Streptosporangium sp. NBC_01755: one gene and its partners. The protein of the gene in region 3 interacts with the protein of the main gene of each other region in a pairwise test. Links are inferred from orthologs where the notes say so. Each region holds a gene or a part of one and is shown on either strand. Other genes may lie near its edges. The genes, in order: OG884_RS11910, OG884_RS24180 and ndk.

Region 1 (4,414 bases), 1.3 Mb from region 3 along the record:
TTGCCCTCGGGCGAGCGGAGCGGCCCGGTGGTGACCGCCCGCACGGTCGCCGTGGGTTCGGCGGCCCGGCCACCCATCTTCCGCAACGCGGGCCGGACGAACACCATGAACGACACGAACGACGACACCGGGTTGCCCGGCAACGCGAAGATCGGGATGTGGTCCTCACCGACCACGCCGAACCCCTGGGGCATGCCCGGCTGCATGGCGACCCGGTCGAAGCGGACCGTGCCGAGCGGCCCGAGGGCCTCCTTCACCGGCTCGTACGCCCCCATCGAGACACCGCCGCTGGTGATCACCAGGTCGGCCCGCAGGAGCTGTGCATCGAGCTGGTCGAGGAGCCGCGCGGCGTCGTCGACGACGATCCCCGCCCGGTAGCCCTCGCCACCCGCCTCACGGACCGCGGCGATCAGGGCGAAGCTGTTGGACTCCCAGATCTGGCCGTCCCCCAGGGGCAGGCCGGGCTCGACCAGCTCGGCCCCGGTGGATATCACCACCACCCTCGGACGAGGCCGCACCAGCACCCGGCGGCGGCCCACCCCCGCCAGCACTCCGAGCTGCGCGGGCCCGATCGGGGTGCCCACCGGCAGCACGACGTCACCGGCGCGCACGTCCTCCCCCGACCTGCGGATGGCGTTCCCCTTCGGCACGGAGCGGTTGATCACCACCTGCGCCGTGCCGCCGTCGGTCCACTCGACGGGAACCACCGCGTCGGCCCCGGCGGGCAGCGGGGCCCCCGTCATGATCCGCATGACCATACCGGGACCGATGGCCTGCATCCGGCCGTCGCCGGCCGCGATGTCGTCGATCACCGGAAGCGTCACCGGCGCGTCGGCGACGTCCTCGGCCCGCACGACGTAGCCGTCCATCGCGGAGTTGTCGAAGGGCGGCAGCGGAACCGGGGCCGTGATCTCCTCGGCCAGCGTGGTGCCCAGCGCCTGCTCCAGTTCCACCTCCAGCGGAGCGAGAACCCGGACCGTGCGCAGGATGTCGGAAAGGTGATCGTCGACCGATCTCATGGAGTTCATCGCGCGGCCAGGAACTCCTTGAGCCAGGGCAGGAACTCCGGCGCCAGGTCAGGGCGGTCGGCGGCGAACTGCACCACCGTCCGCAGGTAGTCGAGCTTGTTGCCGGTGTCGTAGCGGCGGCCTCGGAACAGCACTCCGTGCACCGGGCCGCCCTGGTCGCGGCCGCGCCCGGCGAGGGTACGCAGGGCGTCGGTGAGCTGGATCTCGTTGCCGCGCCCAGGCGGTGTGTTCTCCAGCACCTCGAAGACGGCCGGGTCGATCACGTACCGGCCGATGACCGCCCAGTTGGACGGGGCCTCGTCCGCGGGGGGCTTCTCCACCAGGTCGGTCACCCTGACCACGTCGTCCTCGTCGGTGGGCACGATGGCGGCGCAGCCGTACAGGGAGACCTGCTCCTTGGGGACCTCCATCAGCGCGACGACGCTGCCGCCGTGCACGCCGCGTACCTCGATCATGCGCTTGAGGAGCTCGTCGCGGTAGTCGATGAGGTCGTCACCGAGCAGGCACGCGAAGGGGTTGTCGCCCACGTGCTGCTTGGCGCAGAGAACCGCATGGCCGAGACCGCGCGGCTTGCCCTGCCGTACGTAGTGGAGGGTCGCCAGGTCGGCGGGCTCGCGTACCTGGGAGAGGCGCTCGTCGTCGCCCTTGGCCTCCAGGGCCTCCTCAAGCTCGATCGCCCGGTCGAAGTGGTCCTCGATGGAACGCTTGTTCTTCCCGGTGACCATGAGGACGTCGAGCAGTCCGGCGGAGACCGCCTCCTCGACGACATACTGGATCGCGGGCTTGTCGACGATCGGCAACATCTCCTTGGGGGTCGCCTTGGTCGCAGGTAGGAAGCGGGTGCCCAGACCCGCCGCGGGAACGACGGCTTTCGTCACAGCTTCTAAGTCGGCCATAACCGAAACCATAGTGGAGGGACCTGTGGACAAGCAGATGCTGCGTACCACTATCGAGGCGACGCGGGCCGCGATCCCCGATGAGCGGCGACACGCGGCCTCCGTCCAGATCAGGGAATCCCTGCTTGACCTGCCCTGGGTCCAGATGGCCGGGCTCGTCGCGTGCTACTGGTCGGTCGGGACGGAGCCCGCGACCCACGGACTGGTCTTCGCCCTGTGGAAGCACGGCGCGACCGTGATCCTACCCGTGCTCCGCGACGACGACGATCTCGACTGGGCCGTGTACGACGGCCCCGACACCCTCGCCCCCGGCCGCTTCGGGATCATGGAACCGGTCGACACCCGGCGCGGTGTCGACGCGATCAGGACCGCGGCCCTGGTGATCGTGCCCGCGCTGGCGGTGGACAGGTCCACCGGGGTACGGCTCGGGCGAGGCGGCGGCTCCTACGACCGGGCACTGGCGAGGGTCGGCCCGAACGTGCCGACCGTGGCGCTGCTGCACGAGGGCGAGTTGCTCGACGGCGTACCCGCCGAGCCGCACGACGTGGCGGTCCGCTACGCGGCGACGCCCGGGGGGGTCTTCAGGACGGGCGCCACGGACGCCTGAGCCGGCGCGCGGGCATGCGTATTAGGACGAACGCCTGAGTCGGCACGTGGACACCCCGCCCGGGAAAACCCCCGATGCCAACGCCCCAGGCACCCGGCCGACCCGGTGATCTCCACAACCGGCACGCGGACGACCGAGTCGTCAAAACCGGTGCCGGAGGCACGTGCCCGACCACGGTGAGTCACCGGAACCGGCATCGTGAACGCATGACCGGCAGGTCGAATCACCACCCGTCCCGGGTCGGTGCGCACCCGGGCTGTGACCCGCTGTGCGCGTGGGACGTGTGTGACGCCCTTTTCGAATGCGACACAATGATCCCCACAGACAGAGAGGGGACCAGATGGGGCTGGACGTCTGGCTGCTTCTCAGTGCCGGAGTCGTCATCGCGGCCGTCGTCGCCGTACGTGTCGCCCACTGGAGCGGACTCCCCAGCCTTCTGATCTTCCTGGGCTTCGGGGTGCTCCTCGGCGAGTCCGGGCTCGGGCTGCAGTTCGAGAACCCGGAACTCGCCCAGCAGATAGGCCTGATCGCACTGGCGATCATCCTGGCCGAGGGTGGCCTGACCACCACCTGGAGCCACGTCAAGGGAGCCATTCCCACCGCCCTGGTGCTCGCCACCGTCGGCGTGGGGGTGAGCATCGCGGCCGTCGCGATCTCGGTTCACCTGATCCTCGACCTGGACTGGCGGACCGCGCTGCTGCTCGGTGCGATCCTCGCCTCCACCGACGCCGCCGCGGTCTTCTCCGTGCTGCGCCGCCTGCCCCTGCCGCCGCGCCTCGCGGGCATCCTGGAGGCCGAGTCGGGTTTCAACGACGCGCCCACAGTGATCGCGGTGATGCTGCTGAGCGCCGCCACCTCGCCCAGCCTCGGGGTCGCCCTGTTCAATGTGCTCTTCGAGCTGGTGGTGGGCACGGCCGTCGGCCTGGCGGTCGGTCCGCTCGGCATCTACGCGCTGCGCCGCATGGCGCTCCCCGTCTCCGGCCTGTATCCCATCGCGGTGCTGGCTCTCGCGTTCGTCGCCTACGCGGGAGCCGTGCTGCTGCACGGCAGCGGTTTCCTGGCGATCTATCTCGCGACGCTGGTCATGGGCAACTCCCGGATGCCGCACCGCGCGGCCTCGCGGGGCTTCGCCGAGGGCGTGGCCTGGCTGGCCCAGATCGGCCTGTTCGTCATGCTCGGGATACTGGTCAGCCCCTCGGAGATGCCGGCCGCGGTCGTACCCGGCCTGGTGGCCGGGCTGATCCTGGTCGCGGTGGCCCGCCCTCTGTCGATCATGGTTTCCGCCTTCCTGACCCGGCTGATGGGCATCGCCAGCCTCAACTGGCGAGAACAGGCCTTCCTGTCGTGGGCCGGGTTGCGCGGCGCGGTGCCCATCGTGCTCGCGACCATCCCCTGGGCCGCCACCTCCATCGAGAACAGCACGGCCAAGCTCGTGTTCAACGAGGTCTTCGTGATCGTCGTCGTCTACACGTTGTTGCAGGGGCCGACCCTGCCGTTCGTGGCGAAACTCCTCGGGCTGTCCACCCCCGACGAGGCCCGCGACCTGGAGGTCGAGTCGGCGCCGCTGGAGGAGCTCAACGCCGACCTGCTCCAGGTCAAGGTGCCGCCGACGTCCAAGCTGCAGGGCGTGGAGATCTTCGAGCTGCGACTGCCCCGCGACGCCCAGGTGACGCTGATCGTCAGGGACGGCCGGACGTTCGTCCCCACCGACTCCACCAGGATCAGGGTCGAGGACCAGCTCCTGGTCGTGACGACGGCCGCCTGCCGGGACATGGTCGAGCGCCGGATGCGCGCGATCAGCCGCAAGGGCAAGCTCGCGGGCTGGTTCGGCGAGCGCGGCGTCTGATCGAGATCTCCCTGTCGAGATCTCCCGTTGAGATCTC
Region 2 (4,566 bases), 3.8 Mb from region 3 along the record:
GCGTCGGCGGGGGGAACTCCGCTCCTGATGAGCCGGTTCATCTCCTCCAGGCGCCACAGGTCGCGGGTGTCGTAGCGTCGATGCCCCCCGGGGCTCCGGCGGCTCGGGCCCACGCCGTAGCGTAGGTTCCAGGTCCGCAGCGTGGGGGCGGGCACGCCGAGGCGTCGTGAGACGGCGCCGATGCCGTATCCCGGCTCCTCATCAGCGGTCACCTGTCGCTGCTTTTCCATCATCCCATTTCAAGCCCGCTACTGCCCTACCAGCGTGACAGGCGACATGAGCGGTCGCTCCCTGGACATTCCTTCGAGTTCCGAGCCCCCGGCGGATGCAACCGGCGGAGCGTGACCCGGCGAAAGGAAAACGTGACCGATACTGTGATCGTTTTGTTCAGCCGCGACCTCCGGGTGCACGACCACCCGGCGCTCGCCGCTGCGTGCGAGCGCGCACGCCATGTCATACCACTCTTCGTCATCGACCCCGACATACCTGCTGGCAACCGTCTGGGATTTCTCGCCGAATGCCTCGCCGACCTGCGCGGATCGCTCCGTGAGCGGGGCGGTGAGCTGGTCGTGCGCAGGGGTGATCCGGTCGCGGAGACGATACGCCTGGCGAGGGAGTCGGGGGCCGGGGCGGTCCACGCCGCCATGGACGTCAGCGCCCTCGCGCACCGCAGGCAACGGCGCCTGGCGGCGGAGTGCGAGCGCGCGGGGGTGGAGTTCCGCGCCTTTCCCGGCCTGACGGTCGTGCCGCCGGACGCGCTCAGGCCGTCGGGCGGCGGTGACCACTACCGGGTCTTCACCCCCTACTGGCGGGCCTGGAGCCGGCGACCACGCCGGGAGGTGCTCAAGGCGCCCGGCATGGTCCGTGTCCCCGGGGCCCTGAGCCCCGGCAGGCTACCCGAGCCCGGACACGAGACGTATCGACTGGCGTGTCGGGGCCGACCACTTCTTCGAGCGGCTGCTCGACGGCGACGTGGCCAACAACTACGGCAACTGGCAGTGGGTCGCGGGGACCGGCAACGACACCCGGCCCAACCGGCCCGTCAACCACATCCGGCAGGCCAAGAGGTACGACCCGGACGGCGAGTACGTCCGCCGCTACGTCCCCGAGCTCGCCGCCCTGCCGAAGCGGGTGATCCACGAGCCGTGGAAACTGCCCTCGGGCCTCCCCGGCTACCCCGCGCCGCTCGTCTCCGTGAACTGAAGTTGAGTGCTCCGGTACCGAAAACCCCGCCGGTGGGCGGCCTTTCCGGCCGGAAAGGCCGCCCACCGGCGGGGTTACGGGGGCGCTCTCAGTGCCGGTGGTCGTGACCGGCGTGCTCGTGGTCCTCGTCCTCGTCCTCATCCGAGGGGCCGTCGGAGGGCTCGACGCCCAGCACGGCCTCGCGGGGCTCGATCTGCTCGACGTGCTCGATCAACCCCAGGACGTGATCCGGCTCGATCAGCCACTGCAGCGCCGTGGCGCCGGTCTCGTCGGCCGAGACCAGTTCGGCCTGCTCCTTGCGCTCGTCGTCGTCCAAATCGGCGTCAGGGTGGTTGATCTCCTTCAACGCGGCGGCCTGCAGGGAGGCGATGTCCTGCACCTCCACGGTCAGCTCAACAGTCAGACGCAGATAGCGTTCGGTGCCCGATTCATCACTCATGGTGGAAATCCTAGTGCCTGGTTAGGGTCGGACAGGGCCTGGGACCTGTCCGTTGGATCTTTTGCCTGCTGCTCCTCGCCGTAGGATCCGCGGGACGGGCTAGGGGAGCTTCCACTCCACGGGGAGCGCGCCCTGCTGCTGGAGAAGCTCGTTCGTCTTGCTGAACGGGCGGGAGCCGAAGAAGCCGCTGCGGGCCGACAGGGGGCTGGGGTGGGCCGACTCGATGGCCGGGACCTTGCCGAGCATCGGGCGCAGGTTACGGGCGTCACGCCCCCACAGGATCGCCACCATCGGCTGCTCGCGCGCGACGAGGGCCTTGATGGCCTGCTCGGTGACCTCCTCCCAGCCCTTGCCCCGGTGCGAGGCGGGCTTGCCCGGCATGACGGTGAGCACCCGGTTGAGCAGGAGCACGCCCTGTTCGGTCCAGGGGGTCAGGTCGCCGTTGCCCGGCATCGGCAGTCCGAGATCCTCGGTGAGCTCCTTGTAGATGTTGCGCAGGCTGGCCGGGATCGGGCGTACGTCCGCGGCGACGGAGAAGCTCAGACCGATGGGATGACCCGGCGTGGGGTACGGATCCTGCCCCACGATCAGCACCTTGACCTGGTCAAAGGGCTGCTGGAAGGCGCGGAGCACATCGGCCCCGGACGGAAGGTACTGCCTGCCCTCCGCCACTTCCCTCCGGAGGAACTCGCCCATCTCGGCGATCTTCTCGGCGACGGGTTCCAGGGCCTTGGCCCACCCGGCTTCCACAACTTCGTTCAAGGGACGTGCGGCCATGTGCAGGACCCTATCGATGTTTTAGGCCCGGTACGGCGCGTGCCGGAAATCAGCGCGCGCCGCACCGGGCCTGCCCCTGTTTCTACTTCACCGAGCCGGCCATCATCCCCTGGACGAAATACCTCTGGAAGGCGAAGAAGAGGATCAACGGGATGATCAGCGACAGGAAAGCGCCTGGCGCAAGAATGTCCACGTTGGTCCCGAATTGCCGCATCTGGGATTGCAGCGCCTTGGTCATCGGCTGGTTCTCGGTGTTGGCGAAGACCAGGGCGACGAGCAGGTCGTTCCAGACCCAGAGGAACTGGAAGATGCCGAGCGAGGCGACCGCGGGCTTGGCCAGCGGGAACACCACGGTCGAGAAGATCTTCCACTCGCCGGCGCCGTCCATGCGCGCCGCCTCAAGCAGCGAGCGGGGGATACCCGCGAAGAAGTTGCGGAGCAGGAAGATGGCGAACGGAAGCCCGAAGGCGACGTGGAACAGGACCACGCCCGCGATGGAGCCGAAGATGCCGACCGTGCCGTAGAGCTTCGCGATCGGGATCAGCGCGATCTGGATCGGCACCACCAGCAGGCCGACCACCACGAGGAAGAGCGCGTCCCTGCCGGGAAACTCCATCCAGGCGAACGCGTACGCCGCCATGGCCGCGATGCCGATCACCAGGAGCGTCGCGGGCACCGTGATGAACACGGTGTTCCAGAACGACGCGGTGAACCCGCTCGCCAGCAGGTCGGTGTAGCTCTTGAGGGTGAACTCGGCGGGTTTGACAAGAGCGGTCCACCAGCCGGTGGAGTTGTTGGCCGTCTCCTCACGGAGCGAGACCACGAACAGCCCGAGGGTCGGGACCAGCCAGAAGATGCCGATCAGCACCAGCACTGCCTGGACCAGGCCGCCGCCGATCCGGTCGACGACGCGGCCCGCCGCGCTGCGCGGTGGAGCGCCGAGGGTGGAGGTGGTCACTGGTTGTCCCTCCTGAACCGGCGGATGTTGAGAATCATGAAGGGCAGCACGAGGATCAGCAGGAAGATGGAGAGCGCGCTGCCCAGTCCCTGGTTGCCTCCGCCACCGAAGGAGACCCGCCACATCTCCAGCGCGATCACGTTGGCCTGCGGCTGCACCGATCCTGGCGCGATGACGAAGACCAGGTCGAAGACCTTCAACGTGTTGATGATCATCGTGACGAACACGACGAGCAGCACCGGGGCGAGCAGCGGGACGGTGATCTTGCGGAACACCTGCCACTCGGTGGCGCCGTCGATGCGGGCCGCCTCCAGCGCGTCGCGCGGGATGGCCGACAGGCCCGCCGCGATCAGCACCATGGAGAACCCGGCCCAGACCCAGATGAACGCCCCGATGATCGCCGGGGTGATCAGGGCCGGTCCCAGCCAGGGGATCCCGTTGAAGGCCGCCTGGAAGTTCGACTGCGGCAGCCGCACCTGGTAGTCACCGGGAGCGAGGCCGGTGAAGCGGAAGGTGCCGTCGGCCTCGGTGCGGGCGGTGGCCTTGACGGCACCGTCCCGCACCGCCTCCACGGTCACCCCGACCAGCCCCTTCTCCGTCGGATCCACCCGGTTGACCGCTCCGCCGCCGCCCTGGGTGAAGTCCACCCACACCGTCCCGGCCAGTTCGCCGGGACCCGGCTGGGCCGCCTTCGCCGACGCGGCCGAGGCGAGGGAGTCCGGCTTCACGCCGACCAGCGGGACGAGCACCGCCTGTCCGGGAGCGGCGGCCTGCCTGCTCAGCACCGCGCCCTGCGCGGCGATGACCGGTGCCTGGTCGTTCTCCCTGGGACGGGCGTCCGGGTAGCCCTGATCGGAGCCGAAGAGGCCGGTCACCGAGGTGATCACGGCGTTGGCCACGCCCCGGTCGGGGTCCTGCTCGTACACCAGGCGGAAGATGACGCCCGAGGCCATCAGGGAGACGGCCATCGGCATGAACACGATCAGCTTGAAAGCCGTGGCCCAGCGGATCCGCTCGGTGAGCACCGCGAAGATCAGGCCCATCACGGTGACCAGGAGCGGGGCCACCACCACCCAGATCAGGTTGTTCCTGATCGTGACCAGGGTGGCGGAGTCGCTGAAGATCGTGGCGTAGTTCCCCACGCCGACGAAACCGTCGCCGTTGGCGTCGTAGAGGCTGCGGAAGATCG
Region 3 (4,363 bases):
CGTGGTACCCGAACAGGTGCGCGGCCGGCGGCAGCACATCGCTGAGAAGTCCGGCCGCGAAACCCATGACCGCCCCCGCCGCGGCCCCGCGGGCCAGCGCGTACCCCACCACGGCGAGCAGCACCAGATCCGGCGCGGCCTGTCCCGGCAGCGGCAACCTGTTGACGACGGTCACCTGGAAGATCATGATTCCCAGGAGCAGCGTCACGAAGATCGCGTTGCGGCCCATCCCGTCAGAGCCCCTCTCGCTGGAAGCGGGGAGCCGCCGCCTTTCCCCGGCCGGAGGGGAGCACCGTGTCACGCGGGTCGCGGCGCGGCGCCTGTACCACCACGCCGACCACGTCCAGCGCGGTGAGGTCGGCATACGGCCGCGCGTACGCGATTCGGGTCAACTCACCCGGTGTGGCCTCCACCCGCTCCACCACTCCGATCGGCACCCCCGCCACGTACGGCGCGCCGCGCTGGGAACCGAAACTCACGATGCGGTGACCGGGGATGATGGGCGCGGTCGAGTCGAGCAGCCGGAAACGGACCAGGCGGCCGTTCTCCCCCACCCCGTGCACCACCCCGATCTCGTTGCTTCCCTCCAGCCGGGCCCCGGCCGCCGAGGCGGGGTCGCTGAGCAGGACCACGGTCGAGGTGGACGGGCCCACATGGACCACCCTGCCGACCAGGCCGTCGGCGTTCAGCACCGTCATCTCGGTGCGCACCCCGTCGGCGCGCCCCACGTCGAGCTCGACGGCCTCCTCGAAACCTGGAGCACCGCGCCGAGCTATCACCTGGGTGGGCAGGATCTTGTAGCCGCCGGTGCCCGAGACACCGAGCAGCTTGCGCAGTTCCTCCGATCGCCCCCGGTCGAGGCTCTGCGCCGCCAGGTCGCGCTTGAGCCGCTGGTTCTCCGCGCGTAACTCCTCGATGCGTCCACGCGCCAAAGGAGCCTCGGCCATCGTCTCGAAGAACTCGCCGACCGGCCGCACGATCCCCGACCCCACACTCTCCGCGGTGCCGAACAATGTCGTGCCGGCCGTACGGAGCGGCCCGAACGGGGATTGCGTGGCCGAACGGTGGTCGATGGTCACGAACACGAGCGCGGCGGCCAGCAGCAGCCCCAGGTTGACCCGTGCCCGGCGGGTGTCCTTCATCAGTGCCGCGGCTCGGGAACCAGGACCTGCTGCAGGGCGTCGAAGTCCTCGACGCACTTGCCCGTGCCCAACGCCACGGAGTCGAGTGCGTTGTCGACGAGGTGGATCGGCATGCCGGTCTCGGCCTTCAGCCGCTCGTCCATGCCCTTGAGGAGCGCCCCACCCCCGGTGAGGGCGATCCCCCGGTCCATGAGGTCTCCGGAGAGCTCCGGCGGGCACTTGTCAAGTGTGGTCTTGACCGCGTCGACGATCACGTTGAGCGGTTCCTCGATGGCCTTGCGGATCTCGGCCGCCGACACCACGATCGTTTTCGGCAGGCCGCTGACCAGATCACGGCCCCTGATCTCGGCATGGCTCTCCTCCGGGAGCATGCAGGCGGAGCCGATGGCCATCTTGATCTCCTCGGAGGTGCGCTCGCCGAGCATGAGCGAGTATTCCTTCTTCGCGAAGGCGATGATCGCCTGATCGAGCTCGTCACCGCCCACCCTGATCGACTGGCTGGTGACCACACCGCCCATCGATATGATCGCCACCTCGGTGGTGCCACCGCCTATGTCGACCACCATGTTGCCGGTGGGCTCGTGCACGGGGAGCCCGGCGCCGATCGCGGCGGCCATGGGCTCCTCGACGATGTAGACCCTGCGGGCGCCCGCCTGGTACCCGGCCTCCTTGACCGCCCGTTGCTCGACCCCGGTGATCCCGCTCGGCACGGCGATGATGATGCGCGGCTTGGCGAAATGGCGGCGCTTGTGCACCCGCTGGATGAAGTAGCGCAGCATGCGCTCGGTGACATCAAAGTCGGCGATGACACCGTCCTTGAGCGGGCGGATGGCGATGATGTTGCTCGGAGTGCGGCCTATCATCCGTTTGGCCTCGATGCCAACGGCCACGATCTTCCCGGTGATGCTGTTGATCGCTACGACGGACGGCTCGTTGAGCACGATCCCGCGCCCTCTGACGTACACAAGGGTGTTCGCGGTGCCGAGGTCGACTGCCATGTCACGGCCCAAAAAAGCAAGATTGCTGCCCATGAGGAAAGCCGGCCTCCTTCCGTCAGGTCGTCGGCGAAAACTACGGAACGCACTCGAATCGTAACGTGACGCACCCACCCTTGAGCGCAATGAGCCGGCCTGCCGCAGCAAAATCTTGGGTTAGCCAAATACGTCGGGCCCCGCCGTCCAGAAGGACGGCGGGGCCCGACAAACACGATAAAAGCGGACGCCTAAAAGCGATCCGGGAAGAAGATCTTGATCTCCCTTGCGGCGGACTCGGGGGAGTCCGAGCCGTGCACGACGTTCTCGCCGATCTCCAGAGCGTGGTCACCGCGGATGGTGCCGGGAGCGGACTTGACCGGGTCGGTCAGGCCCGCGAGGGAGCGGAACGCCTCGATGGCGCGCGGCCCCTCGAGCACCAGCGCGACCAGCGGGCCGGAGGTGATGAACTCCACCAGCTCACCGAAGAACGGCCGCTCGGAGTGCTCGGCGTAGTGCGTCTTGGCGGTCTCGACGTCCAGGGTACGCAGCTCCAGCGCCACGACCTTCAGACCCTTGCGCTCGACACGGGCGATCACGTCGCCGATGAGACCACGCGCCACACCGTCGGGCTTGATCAGGACAAGGGTGCGCTCGGACACTGAAGTTCTCCTTCGAACATGTATGGGTCGCGGACTGCGGTAATCGCGCGAAGTTTACCGCCCTTCACACGCTTTCCCGTGGTCGACGGAATCACTGGAGGGCCGGGCCGCCCCCAGGGCCGTCCTCCGGCGAGGGCGCGGGCGGTGGCACCACCACCGGTGGCGCGACCACCTTCTCCGGCTCCGGCTCCGTGTCGGGGTCGCTCTCGGGAACGCGGTCCGGCTCGTGCCGAGGCCTGGACCTGTTGCCCTTGCCCGCCCCGGTCCCTCCTCCGGCCGCGGCGACGGACCCGCTCATGGGCCTGGCCTCCGGCTTCGAGCGGGCCGGCGTGTGGGAACCGGCCACTGCCTCGGAGCGCGGCCGCACCACCGTGGGCCCCGGCTGTCCGCGCGTGACGGCTCCCTGCCAGGCTCCGCCGGCGGGATCGGCCTCCCCCGCGGGAGAGGGCACCAGCCCGGAGGCGGGGCCCGCCATCGGCGAGACGTCCGCCGTACCGGCATCCGGCGGGCTGTCCGGACTCCCCGGCAGGCTGTCCGGACTCCCCGGCAGGAGACGGGCCAGAACGGCGGCGAGCACGATCACCACGAGCACCAGGCCACCCCCGACCAGTGTCCACAGGTGCAGAGCGCCCACGAACCCGTCGACCAGTGCCTGCGGGGTCCTGGCCTCCCGCAGCTGGGCGACCTGAACGCCGCTGCCCAGCAGGAAACCCGCCAGCACCGCAGGAAAGAACAGCGACAGTGCCAGGAGCGCGGCCTCCTCGGCACAGGAACGCAGCGCGCCGGTAAGGGCCACCGAGGTGCCCCCCGCGAGCAGCGCGAACGGGAGGATCAGCGCGAGCCCGCCCGAGGTGGGAAGGAAGAGCCGTACGGCACACAGGCCCGCGACCACCACCACCAGGCCACCGGCGGTGACCATGGGCATGGTCGTGACGCCCAGCCGGTTCGTCAGCGCGGCGGCCAGGAGAGCCACCACGGCGGCGATCGCGAAGGCCGACCACAGGCCGGACAGACCTGGACCCCCCAGCCCACCGAGCTCGACGTAGGTGACCTGAGCCGCGGTGGGCAGGACGACGACGCCGACCGCGACCATCGCGTAGGCCGGCGCACGGCCGACGGCCCCCCGTGAGGCACCCGAGGAGGCCAGGGCGAGCAGCACGAGGACGGACACCAGGGCCGCGCGGATCACGAGACTCGCCGACCAGTCGAACGTGCTGCCCAGGGCGAGGGCCGCGACGCCCGCGGCGGGCACGACCGCCCACAGCGTGCGCCCACGCGCCGCGCCGCCCGGGTCCGGGCCGGCAGCGCCCTCACCGTCCTTCAGCCACAGCACGAGGTAGAGCGCGGCCAGCACGAGTGCCACCCCGGTGAGCATCGGGTACGGCTGGAGGGTGACGCGCCAGGAGTCGACCTGGTCGAGTGGCCAGAGCGCGAGCGCCTGTGCGGCCAGGAGGCTGGCCGCCAGCGTGGCCGCCCACACCACCCGCAGGAACGGGGAACGCCCCCAGACGGCCATCAGGGTGGCGGGGACCAGCAGGCCCGCGCCGACACCGTGCAGGACCCGCAGGATCCCCACCAGCGCCGTGGA

Evidence for each region.
Region 1: the proteins of ndk (region 3) and OG884_RS11910 interact in binary tests that used the Escherichia coli proteins (3 or more experiments, as listed by UniProt). The link is inferred for Streptosporangium sp. NBC_01755 from one-to-one orthologs.
Region 2: the proteins of ndk (region 3) and OG884_RS24180 interact in binary tests that used the Escherichia coli proteins (3 or more experiments, as listed by UniProt). The link is inferred for Streptosporangium sp. NBC_01755 from one-to-one orthologs.

Annotation. Positions count from the first base shown.
Region 1 is NZ_CP109131.1:2,605,850-2,610,263, forward strand. Bases 998-3,740 are described here. They hold OG884_RS11910 (5-formyltetrahydrofolate cyclo-ligase), read left to right. Parts: upstream 998-1,949; coding sequence 1,950-2,531; downstream 2,532-3,740. Other genes in these bases: glp (molybdotransferase-like divisome protein Glp), read right to left, coding at 998-1,019; galU (UTP--glucose-1-phosphate uridylyltransferase GalU), read right to left, coding at 1,025-1,924; OG884_RS11915 (potassium/proton antiporter), read left to right, coding at 2,872-3,740. In the rest of the region: more of glp, read right to left, coding at 1-997; more of OG884_RS11915, read left to right, coding at 3,741-4,377. UniProt on the Escherichia coli protein: Involved in the removal of 5-formyltetrahydrofolate.
Region 2 is NZ_CP109131.1:5,068,444-5,073,009, forward strand. Bases 581-3,475 are described here. They hold OG884_RS24180 (uracil-DNA glycosylase), read right to left. Parts: upstream 2,420-3,475; coding sequence 1,742-2,419; downstream 581-1,741. Other genes in these bases: OG884_RS37600 (FAD-binding domain-containing protein), read left to right, coding at 973-1,203; OG884_RS24175 (hypothetical protein), read right to left, coding at 1,292-1,642; OG884_RS24185 (carbohydrate ABC transporter permease), read right to left, coding at 2,502-3,377; OG884_RS24190 (ABC transporter permease subunit), read right to left, coding at 3,374-3,475. Outside these bases: OG884_RS24165 (MerR family transcriptional regulator), read right to left, coding at 1-212; more of OG884_RS24190, read right to left, coding at 3,476-4,566. UniProt on the Escherichia coli protein: Excises uracil residues from the DNA which can arise as a result of misincorporation of dUMP residues by DNA polymerase or due to deamination of cytosine.
Region 3 is NZ_CP109131.1:1,298,973-1,303,335, forward strand. The notes cover bases 1,071-3,762. They hold ndk (nucleoside-diphosphate kinase), read right to left. Parts: upstream 2,776-3,762; coding sequence 2,365-2,775; downstream 1,071-2,364. Other genes in these bases: mreC (rod shape-determining protein MreC), read right to left, coding at 1,071-1,142; OG884_RS05480 (rod shape-determining protein), read right to left, coding at 1,142-2,173; OG884_RS05490 (hypothetical protein), read right to left, coding at 2,867-3,762. In the rest of the region: rod shape-determining protein MreD, read right to left, coding at 1-229; more of mreC, read right to left, coding at 234-1,070; more of OG884_RS05490, read right to left, coding at 3,763-4,363. UniProt on the Escherichia coli protein: Major role in the synthesis of nucleoside triphosphates other than ATP. The ATP gamma phosphate is transferred to the NDP beta phosphate via a ping-pong mechanism, using a phosphorylated active-site intermediate.